Linked DNA regions of Marinoscillum sp. 108. The protein of the gene in region 1 binds, or shares a complex with, the protein of each later gene. Links are inferred from orthologs where the notes say so. Each region holds a gene or a part of one and is shown on either strand. Other genes may lie near its edges.

Region 1 (5,712 bases):
GAAGGCTGGCCTACTAGTTGATTACGTTAAAAACGACTTCTCCTGGGATAGGTATTATGCGAAGTATGCCAACCAGTCAGTCAAAGAGTTTTATGCCGCAAAACAAGGAAATGCAGCCGAAATCAACCTGTTTACTATCGGGCTGTTGAATGCTGCCGGTATAAAGGCCAAACCCGTATTAATAAGTACACGAGATCATGGAAAAATCACCATGGATTACCCTTTTAGTCACTTTTTCAATTATGTAGTGATCATTATTGAGCTGGAATCCGGTAAAATCCTAACAGATGCCACGGAGCCGCTATTAACTTTTGATAGATTACCACCTTTTTGCTTCAATGATAATGGACTCATAATAGACGAGGCTGGAGTTGGATGGGTTGGGTTAGAGTCACCTAAAGCTTCCCTGAATAATTATACGATCTCTCAAAAACCAGACCCCGATTCATTGAAATCAACCATTCTCGTAAGCAGCCAGATGACAGAGTTCGAAGGGCTAAAAATGCATAAGAATTATGGCACTGATGATAGGCTATTGACCGAATCGTTGGAAAAAGGTGAATACCTTGACGTTCACAAAGTCTCCTTCCCAGGAAGAAGTCAGAATAGTCAGTATTCATTTGCTTTTACAGGCGCGTGCCAACTAGAGCGGGTAGATGGGAAATTTTTGATTAGTCCTTTTCTTAACTTACCCATTGACGAAAACCCTCTCAAATACCCATCGAGAACGTATCCCGTAGACTTCACTTATAAAACCACAGATCACTATCAGAGCATCATTGAAATACCAGAGGGTTATCGAGTAACCTATCTTCCTTCCAACCAAAATATTGATGATCACCTAATGACAATCAAGTATAACATCATTTCTACCGATAAGTCACTCACCGTAGACGGACAAATAGAATACAAAAAAGCCGTTTACAGTTCTGGTGAGTACTTACGTATCAAGAATCGTCTGGACACCATCGTTAAAACATTCAACGATCAGATAGTGCTTGAAAAAATAGATTGACGCTTTATGCCTCCACCTCTAACAGATGAGCACGTACCTTATTCACGGCCATATTAAACTCTTCCTCTTGTGGTGGCTTGGAAATAAAGGCTACTGCGTCCAATTCAAGAGCCTGGGACTGAAAAAGTGGGTTTCCTGAAATCACAATGATTTTGGGCGGCTTCACCAGGGTACTCATAATATCGATGCCATTAAACTCAGGCATTTCAATATCCAAAAACAGAATATCCGGCCGATCCAAAATGATACCTGCTGCCCCTTCTATCGGGGATTCATAAGTGTTCACCAATTCCAGATCATCGATCTTGGAGGCTAGTTTTTGTACCATTAAGATAGAGGTAGGATCATCATCAATGGCAATAGCTCTTAGTTTCATAGTGTGGTTATTATGGTTGTTCAGACAAATGACCAATAAACTAAGGTAAATAAAAAGTTAATATCGGTGAACCCAGAAAAAAGGTCGGTGAACAGATATACACACCGAATCAATAGCCAATTAATATTCGAAATCCAGGCCAAGTCGGTCCTTAAGCTCTCTCAATACCGGGTTTTGCTGAGCCATGTATTCAAATTTCTCTTTGGAGGTATAGAGGTTACGGGTAGACTCCTGCTCGGTAACTTCCTTTTCTATCTGCACAAAGGTGTTGTCCAGCGTTTTTCTAAGGTGCTGGATAAGATCCTGCTCAAACTTATCTAGAATGCTGATCTCCAGTTGACTTTCCATAAACAGTGTTACCTGAGTATCGCCGGTCTTCTCCAGTCGCCGGTCCAGCACCAGCTTCTCAGTGTCCGAAGCACCCGCCTCCAGCCTCCTCTTTCTGAAGGCCTTCCATGCATCGATCACCTGGCTTTCGTCAAATGGCGTGCTGCGCTCTTCCAGTAGTGGTTTTTTCACTTCCTCCTCCTGCACCACTGGGGTCTTGGGTCTCAGCAGACTTGGGGTTTCCTTTTTAGCAGGATCCTTTAGGGCTGTAGGAATTTTAATTTTGGGGGTTTGGGGAACAACTCTCGCAGAAGGAGTAGCCACCGGATGTTCTTTCGTAGGTAGAGCAGGAGACGGCTTCTTCTCAGAAGGCTGCCTGGTTTCCTCTAGGCTGTCACTGCTTTTTTTTTTACCCCGTTCTCTGCGCTGAGTTTGATAGCCCGGTTCAGCTGAGAAAGCTTCATCAGGCAAAGTTCAATATGCAATCGCTGATTCTTACTTTGTTTGTAGTTCAGGTCCACCTGATTCATCAGGTTAAGCCCAGTGAGTAAATAAGAAGTACTCAGTGCATTGGCTTGCTCCTGGTATTTTCCTTTGAGATTTTCCGGCACCTCCATCAGCTTGAGAGTCTCAGGATTTTTACAGACCAGCAGGTTTCGGAAGTGTTCTTCCAGACCAATCAGGAAATTATGACCATCAAATCCATTTCTCAGGATATCATCATACAGCAGCAACGCCCCGGAGAGGTCTTCTGCCTGAAAGAAGTCTGCCAGCTTAAAGTAATAATCGTAATCTAGGATGTGCAGATTCTTGATTGCATTTTGATAAGTCACCTTATTATCTGAAGAAAAGGTAACTATGAGGTCGAAGATGGACAGTGCGTCACGCATTGCTCCATCTGCTTTCTGAGCAATCAGATGCAGTGCCTCAGGTTCGGCATCCACGCCTTCCTTTTCAGCGATCTGCTGAAGCTGCACCACCATGTCATTGATCTCTATCCTATTGAAGTCATAAATCTGACACCTGGATAGGATGGTAGGGATGACTTTATGCTTTTCTGTAGTGGCTAGTATGAAAATGGCATACGAAGGAGGCTCCTCCAGAGTCTTCAAAAAAGCATTGAAGGCCTGAGTAGAGAGCATGTGCACCTCATCTATGATGTACACCTTAAATTTCCCCTGCTGCGGTGGGTAGCGTACCTGATCGATCAGGTTTCTGATGTCGTCCACAGAGTTATTAGAGGCCGCATCCAGTTCGTAAATATTGAAATTGTTGGTGGCTGCGTCACCCGATTCTGCTTCGAAACCATTGACCATACGCGCCAAAATACGCGCACAAGTAGTTTTACCCACTCCTCTGGGGCCACAAAAAAGCAAGGCCTGCGCCAGGTGATCATTGTCGATGGCATTCTTAAGTGTGGTAGTGATATGGCCCTGGCCCACTACCTCCTCAAACCCTAACGGGCGATACTTCCTGGCCGATACAACGAAACTTTCCACAGCGGAAAATTAAGACAATTGGGTAGAACTCCGGCAAGAATCAAGATGAAACTTTGAACAAAATGAGCGATCCTACAAGATGACCAGGAAAGGCCCCTGCTTAGTCGTATCGCTCAAAATAATAGTTGGGTAAATCCATGTAGCCAAACGAGATGACCATGCGGTCCGCTCCTATGCTGAGGTACCCTTTCTCACCATCCATAAAAATAATGGGTACAAGCCTGCCATTCGGACTTTGTGGATCCACCGGCTCCAGAGCAAGCTGATATTGCGTGCCATTGGTTTTCGAATCCCGGTAAATTACCTTGCTGGCCACGTCTACCTTCCAGATGACTTCCCCCGGATTGAAATTCTTTATCAGGGATTTATCACTGACAAACAGTGTGGTGTATCGCAGTGACCATTCGCCCTCCATCAGCGCATTCAGTGCGGGGATGGACAGGCCATCACTATCAAGTTCCCATTCGCGTGCATCGAAAGTAGTGGAATCTTTAAACTCTTCCCGGCTACAGGAGCAGAGCACGCAAACCAGAATAAAGGCCCATGAAGAGGTTTTGAATAAAATATTCACCATTGTAATGACGATACGTAAAGAAAAGAAGTTTAATTCACTATATTTTTTTAATAGCCACGCAACCTCGAAGCAACTATCCGCATCTACCCAATGAACACCAACCTAACCATGTTGCGAATCGATAAATCCAACTCTGAGCAAAAGTTACTGCATGACTGCAAGAAAGGCAGACCCAGTGCGCAAAAAGAGTTGTATGACCGATTTGCGTCCAGAATGTTGGGGGTATGTATCCGATACATTCACGACAGAGAAGAAGCAGAGCATGTAATGATTGGTGGAATGGTGAAAGTGTTTGACAAATTGGAACAATATCAGGGTGAAGGTAGCCTGGAAGGCTGGGTACGGCGCATCATGGTGAATGAAAGTCTGATGTATATCAGAAAACACAAAAACATGTCGCTGGAAGTGGAGGTGGAAAAAGCAGAATCTGAACCGGACTATTCCACGCTGGAAAATAGCCTGGAAGCCGCAGATCTCATGGCACTGATAGCAGAGCTCCCGGTGGGCTATCGCACAGTGTTTAACCTCTATGCCATAGAAGGATATAATCATAAGGAAATAGCCGAAACGCTGGGAATCAATGAAAATACTTCGAAATCTCAGCTCAGTAGAGCACGAAAATATTTACAAAACCGCCTGGCAACGATCCAGGAGAAGGAATTAAAACAAGATGGCAATGGCAAATAATTTGGACAGACTATTCAGGGAGAACATTGATCAGTTCGAGGTGACACCTCAGGCCTCCAGCTGGGAGCAGGTGCAAGGCCAGATTGCAGGTAAAAAAGGATTTTGGGTTACCCCCATGAAAATAGCCGCGGCCATAGTGGTCCTCCTTGCAGCTACCATAGTGGTAATCAATCTTTCAGAAAAAGAACAACAGGGGGACTACCTCTCGGCGATCGATCATCCTGAGTATCAGGATCGATATTCTTTTCGGCTGGAGCTGCCTTCTGTGAATCTTGAAAATACTGTAGCTCCAGTGGTAGCCACTCAACCAAAAATTAAGGCCCAGAAGGCTTCACAGACGATCACGGAAAAAGCTGATTTTGAAGAAATCACTTATGAAGCCATCTCGGTAGCTTCTCTTAAAAACTTCCAATTGGAGGCAGAATTGCCGGTGAGGAATCAGCTCAAAATCCCAGGACTACCCAAACAGGAAACTCCTGCGGTGAAAATCACCTACATAGCTACCCATCAGCCTCAAACTGACAGCCTAAAGGTGAACAAGTTCAATACATTGATCGCGTATTTTTCCAATGATGTATCTCCTACCGAGATCCTGGCAGATATAAGAGAGGTGAAGGACAATTTATTTAGCAAAAACTAAGTCAAAAACTCAAAATAAAAGAAACGATGAAAAAGGCAATACTGGCAATGACGGCACTCCTGCTGCTCATGCATCCGGAAAGAGGAAGGGCTTCTACAGGAGATACTGTAGTCATAGAGCTCAACAACAAAAGCAAGATTCTTGTCTACACCGAAGATCGTGTGGCGCTCAAAGACCTGGAGCAATACGACCTCAACAAGATGATCAAAGACCTGAATTCAGCACTGAGGTCCAGCAAAATAGAGAAAATAGAACTGCAGGATGACAATGGCAAAAAATACCTCAAGGACACCACGATCATCTTCGGAGAAGGCAGCAGCGCCAAAACGAAAATCAAAATTGGTAACATGGAGCTCTTGGTAGATGCTGATGAGTGGGAGGACCTGGATGACGAATGGGATGATGACCTCCCTGTACGAAAATATCACTACGAAGAAGAATCCATTGACCGCACCAGACATTATTTCAATATCGACTTTGGTCTGAACAACTGGATGGAAGGCAACTCCTTCCCAGACGAAAACAATGCTCCATATGCCGTAAAACCTTGGGGAAGCTGGTACTTTGGGCTGAACAGTGTCAACCGAACCTGGG
Region 2 (4,619 bases), on another replicon or contig:
CTCTGGATTGTTAACGGCCTTTTGCCCGATGACTCCCTCATACAAGCCGTCAAAACATTGAAACCTGGCCAGGTGCTCCGGCACGGAGAGCACCCCCTTGCAGCTCGGGGCAAACACAATCCCCTTTTACATACCGACTATCAGCCGGTTTCCTTTGAGGAATCTTATGACCAGATTTCCTATACCTGGCACATCTTTCAGCTCAATGGAGCAGAGATCAGAAAAGATTTTGAACTCATCACCAAAGGAAGAACGAGCCAGCCCATCACAGATGCGCATACCATGACTTACGGGTCAGATATCTTTCTGGAGGAAGGTGCCCAGGTCCGAGCGGCTATTCTCAATGCAGAAAATGGCCCTATTTACCTGGGTCGAAACAGTGAGGTACAGGAAGGGGCTATCATTCGGGGACCTTTTGGAATGGGGGAAGGCAGCATAGTGGCCATGGGCAGCAAACTGCGGGGGGATACCTCCGCCGGACCCCAGTGCAAAATGGGCGGTGAAATTTCCAACAGCGTCTTCTGGGGCCGAAGCAATAAAGGGCATGACGGCTTTCTTGGCAACTCCGTGCTGGGTGAGTGGTGTAATCTGGGAGCTGCCACCAACAACTCCAACCTCAAAAATAACTATGATCCTGTGCGCATGTGGGACTTTGCCTCCGGGCGGTTCGTTCACACTGACCTCCAGTTTTGTGGGTTGATCATGGGTGACCACAGTAAAACGGCCATTGGCACCCTATTCAACACCGGCACTACAGTAGGTGTAGCGGCCAACATTTTTGGTGAGGGGTTCCCGCGTAACATCATCCCTTCTTTCTCCTGGGGCGGAGCAAAAGGTTTTGTGACCCACCAGCCACGCAAAGCTTTCATCACTGCGCAAGTGGTAATGAAAAGAAGAAATTTAGAACTAACCGAACAGGATAAAAACATCCTAAATCATATCTTTGAGGCCTCTGCTCAGTATCGGGTTTGGGAAAAAAATTAATTGCATATGCGGTTTGCGGATATCCCGGGTTTGGAAAGTTTGAAAGAGTCACTCGTGGCCTCCTACAAAAACAATCACATTGCGCACGCCCAGCTTTTCAATGGTCCGGTGGGCGGCGGTGGCCTCTCCATGGCATTGGCCTTTGCTTCCTACCTCCTATGTGAAAATAAGCAGGAGCAGGATGCCTGTGGGGCATGTCCCAACTGCCACAAAATGGAGCGGCTGATTCACCCGGATGTTCATTATATCTACCCCAAACCTTCGGCATCCAAGGCCACAGAATATGACAAACTGCAAAGCGACACCCTGAAAAAATGGCGAACCTTTGCACACGAGCAACCCTACGGGGACATTGAGGACTGGGTCACCTATAATGGGTATGAGAATAAAAACGTCCTCATTTCTAAAGAAGACAGCCGCAATATCATCAAGACAGTGAGCATGAAGTCTTTTGAGGGGGACTTTAAGATCCTGATCATCTGGTATCCGGAATACATGCACCCGGCAGCTGCCAATGGCATCCTGAAGGTACTGGAAGAGCCTCCCACCCAAACGATCTATCTACTGGTGAGCTACGCTTACGATACATTGCTCGCCACCATCAAATCCCGAACGCAGATTTTTAATGTAGCCCCTTTTCAGGAGTCAGTCATTGCTGAGCACCTCATCAGCCAGCGTGGAGCAGACCCGCAGGTGGCCGAGAAGATCGCCCGCCTGGCATCCGGCAGTATGGGCAAGGCTTTCTATGAGCTGGAGCACGCCGGCTCCATCGCCTACGAATCATTCAGAAACTGGATGCAAATCTGTCTGAAAGGAGACTACACAGCCATGGTCCAAAATACGGAATCGTTTCTGCAAAGCTCCAAGCCTCAGCAGCGAAATCAGCTGGAGTTTGCCATCGCGCTGATCAGAGATGCCATCCTATCCAAAGCCGACAATGACCAGCTCCTCCAGCGCGAGGGAGCCGAAGGGGAGTTCATTAAAAAATTTGGAGGCTTTGCCACGCTAGAAGTTTTAGAAAACATCTATATAAACATTAGCAACAGCCTCAACCATTTGCAGAGAAACGCAAGTCCGCGCATTACGTATATGAACCTTTCATTGCAATGCAGTAAACTGCTTAGGTCCTAGTGAAAACAAAAAAAACCATTGGAAGAGCGGATATAGTGGATTTTCCTGATCTTGGAATTGAAGGGGTAAAAGCCAAAATTGATACCGGAGCATTTACTTCCTCTATTCATTGTAAAAAAATTTCGGTGAAAGAGGGTGTGCTTAGTTTTCATGTATCCATTGATCAGGATGGCACCACCATCAGCAAGCGGTTCGAAACCACAGACTATACACAAAAGAAGATCAGAAGCTCCAACGGAGTAGCTCAGCTGAGATATGTAATCAAAACAAAAATTGTTCTTTTCGGCAAGGCCTATCCTGCGCAGTTTTCACTCACCGACAGGAGCCGCATGAAAAACCCCGTACTACTCGGAAGAAAGCTTTTGAAAGGTCGCTTTCTCGTAGATGTATCCGAAAAAAACCTTTCCTTTGACTTAAAGAAAACTCAAAAATGAAATTAGCGATACTTTCCAGAAAATCGGATCTGTATTCCACCCGCAGACTGAAGGAAGCTGGAGAAGAAAGAGGTCACGAAGTACACGTCATCGACCATTTGCAGTGTGACATCATGATCGAGCAAAATGCACTGGCCATGTATTATCAGGGGCAGAAGCTCACCGATTATGATGCCGTCATCCCCCGAATTGGAGCGTCAGTCACCTTTTACGGAACCGCCGTGCTCCGTCAGTTCGAAATGATGGATGTCTTCAGTGCGAACCGGTCGATAGCGATCACGCGCTCTAGAGACAAACTCCGGAGCCTGCAAATGCTCGCTGCGGCGGGGTTAGATCTGCCAAAGACCGCCTTTACCAACTACTCCAAAGAAGAGAAACAAATCATCCAAAACCTGGGAGGAGCGCCTCTCATCGTCAAGTTGCTGGAAGGCACGCAGGGTCTTGGTGTGGTACTGGCCGAAACCATCAAAGCCGCCAAGTCAGTGATTGAGGCCTTTCATGGTCTCAAAGCTCGTATTATCGTTCAGGAATTTATCAAAGAAGCCAAAGCTTCGGATATCCGGGCATTTATCGTAGATGGGGAGGTTGTAGGGGCCATGAAGCGCACCGGCAAAGAAGGAGAATTCAGGTCCAACCTCCACAGAGGTGGGTCAGCCGAGCTCATCCGACTGAAAAGGTCTGAAAAAGCCGCCGCCATCAAAGCTGCGGCTGCTATGGGGCTTCACATAGCCGGAGTAGATATGCTCCAGTCTGATAGAGGACCGCTTATTCTGGAAGTGAATAGCTCTCCCGGTCTGGAAGGAATTGAAACCGCCACAGAAAAGGACATTGCCGGCAAAATCATAGAGTTTGTGGAGCGCAACTATCAAAACAAACGCGGAAGAAAGAAAAACGCCTAGTGGAAATCATCAGGATAGGAACCCGAAAAAGTAAGCTTGCCCTCTGGCAGGCAGAATATGTGGCCCGACAACTACAGCAGGCCGGGCACCCCACAGAGCTGGTACTTCGAGAAACCAAAGGTGACAAAGTACTGGATGTCTCCATTGCCAAAATAGGGAGCAAGGGTGTTTTTACAGAAGAGCTGGAAGAGCAGCTCGCATCAGGAGAAGTGGACATAGCTGTACACAGTGCGAAGGACATGCAGTCCCGATTGCCGGCAGGATTTGAGATCATCGCGTTCAGTGAGCGCGAAAAGATCAACGACGTGATTGTCTCCGAAAAACCCATTGACCTAAAGAACGAGCAACTCATTTTGGGTACCTCCTCCACCCGCAGGGTAGCCCTTTTCAGGCATTTTTATCCAAATGTGCAAACTGTGGATGTCCGGGGAAATCTCCAGACCCGACTGGAAAAAATGAGAGCAGGGCTCTGTGATGGACTTGTGCTGGCCTATGCCGGAGTGCACAGAATGGGTTACGACCCTATGATCAGGCATGAACTGTCTCAGGATGAATTTATACCGGCAGTGGGTCAGGGCAGCATTGCCATAGAGGCCCATTCATCTCTTTCGGCGGAGAAAAAGGAAGCCATCCGATCTGTCCTCAACCATCAGCCAACTGAAAGCCGGTTGTTGGCAGAACGAGCTTATCTGGCACGACTGGAGGGCGGGTGTAGCATCCCCGTATTTGCTCTGGCCAACTGGGCAGGTGACGAACTGGTCATCTCAGGGGGCATTGTAAGTCTGGATGGCGGTCAGAGAATTGTGAAAACCCTCCGCGGGGCCAACCCCATGACTCTGGGCAATCAGCTCGCCGAAGAAATCCTAAAAGCCGGAGGAGATAAAATTCTCGCGGAAATACGTAAACAACTTTGATTTTTTATCTTTGAAACTGATCTAAACTCCCGATTATGAAAAAATTACTTCTGGCGTTCGTTGTTCTGGCCATAGCACTTTCTGCCTGTGACAAAAACAAAGATTACCTGATTACCATTCATACAGAATATGGCGATATGAAGGCCATTCTCTACGACGAGACACCCTTGCACAAGAAAAACTTTATTGAACTCGCCAAAGCCGGAAGGTATGACAGCACCATTTGGCACCGGGTCATCGAAGGTTTTATGATTCAG

The links.
Region 2: dnaX (region 1) and GV030_RS11900 share a complex: the UniProt entries of both Bacillus subtilis proteins name them as parts of the DNA clamp loading complex. The link is inferred for Marinoscillum sp. 108 from one-to-one orthologs.

Annotation. Positions count from the first base shown.
Region 1 is NZ_LR734817.1:509,720-515,431, forward strand. Bases 1,162-3,973 are described here. They hold dnaX (DNA polymerase III subunit gamma/tau), read right to left. Parts: upstream 3,218-3,973; coding sequence 2,105-3,217; downstream 1,162-2,104. Other genes in these bases: GV030_RS19690 (LytTR family DNA-binding domain-containing protein), read right to left, coding at 1,162-1,391; GV030_RS19695 (hypothetical protein), read right to left, coding at 1,512-2,042; GV030_RS19705 (hypothetical protein), read right to left, coding at 3,318-3,791; GV030_RS19710 (RNA polymerase sigma factor), read left to right, coding at 3,882-3,973. In the rest of the region: GV030_RS19685 (DUF3857 and transglutaminase domain-containing protein), read left to right, coding at 1-1,015; more of GV030_RS19690, read right to left, coding at 1,020-1,161; more of GV030_RS19710, read left to right, coding at 3,974-4,478; GV030_RS19715 (hypothetical protein), read left to right, coding at 4,468-5,118; GV030_RS19720 (hypothetical protein), read left to right, coding at 5,145-5,712. UniProt on the Bacillus subtilis protein: Part of the beta sliding clamp loading complex, which hydrolyzes ATP to load the beta clamp onto primed DNA to form the DNA replication pre-initiation complex.
Region 2 is NZ_LR734808.1:2,988,229-2,992,847, reverse strand. The notes cover bases 287-3,052. They hold GV030_RS11900 (DNA polymerase III subunit delta), read left to right. Parts: upstream 287-990; coding sequence 991-2,115; downstream 2,116-3,052. Other genes in these bases: rimK (30S ribosomal protein S6--L-glutamate ligase), read left to right, coding at 2,546-3,052; GV030_RS11895 (RimK/LysX family protein), read left to right, coding at 2,115-2,549; GV030_RS11905 (GlmU family protein), read left to right, coding at 287-984. Also shown: more of GV030_RS11905, read left to right, coding at 1-286; more of rimK, read left to right, coding at 3,053-3,448; hemC (hydroxymethylbilane synthase), read left to right, coding at 3,448-4,362; GV030_RS11880 (peptidylprolyl isomerase), read left to right, coding at 4,398-4,619. UniProt on the Bacillus subtilis protein: DNA polymerase III is a complex, multichain enzyme responsible for most of the replicative synthesis in bacteria.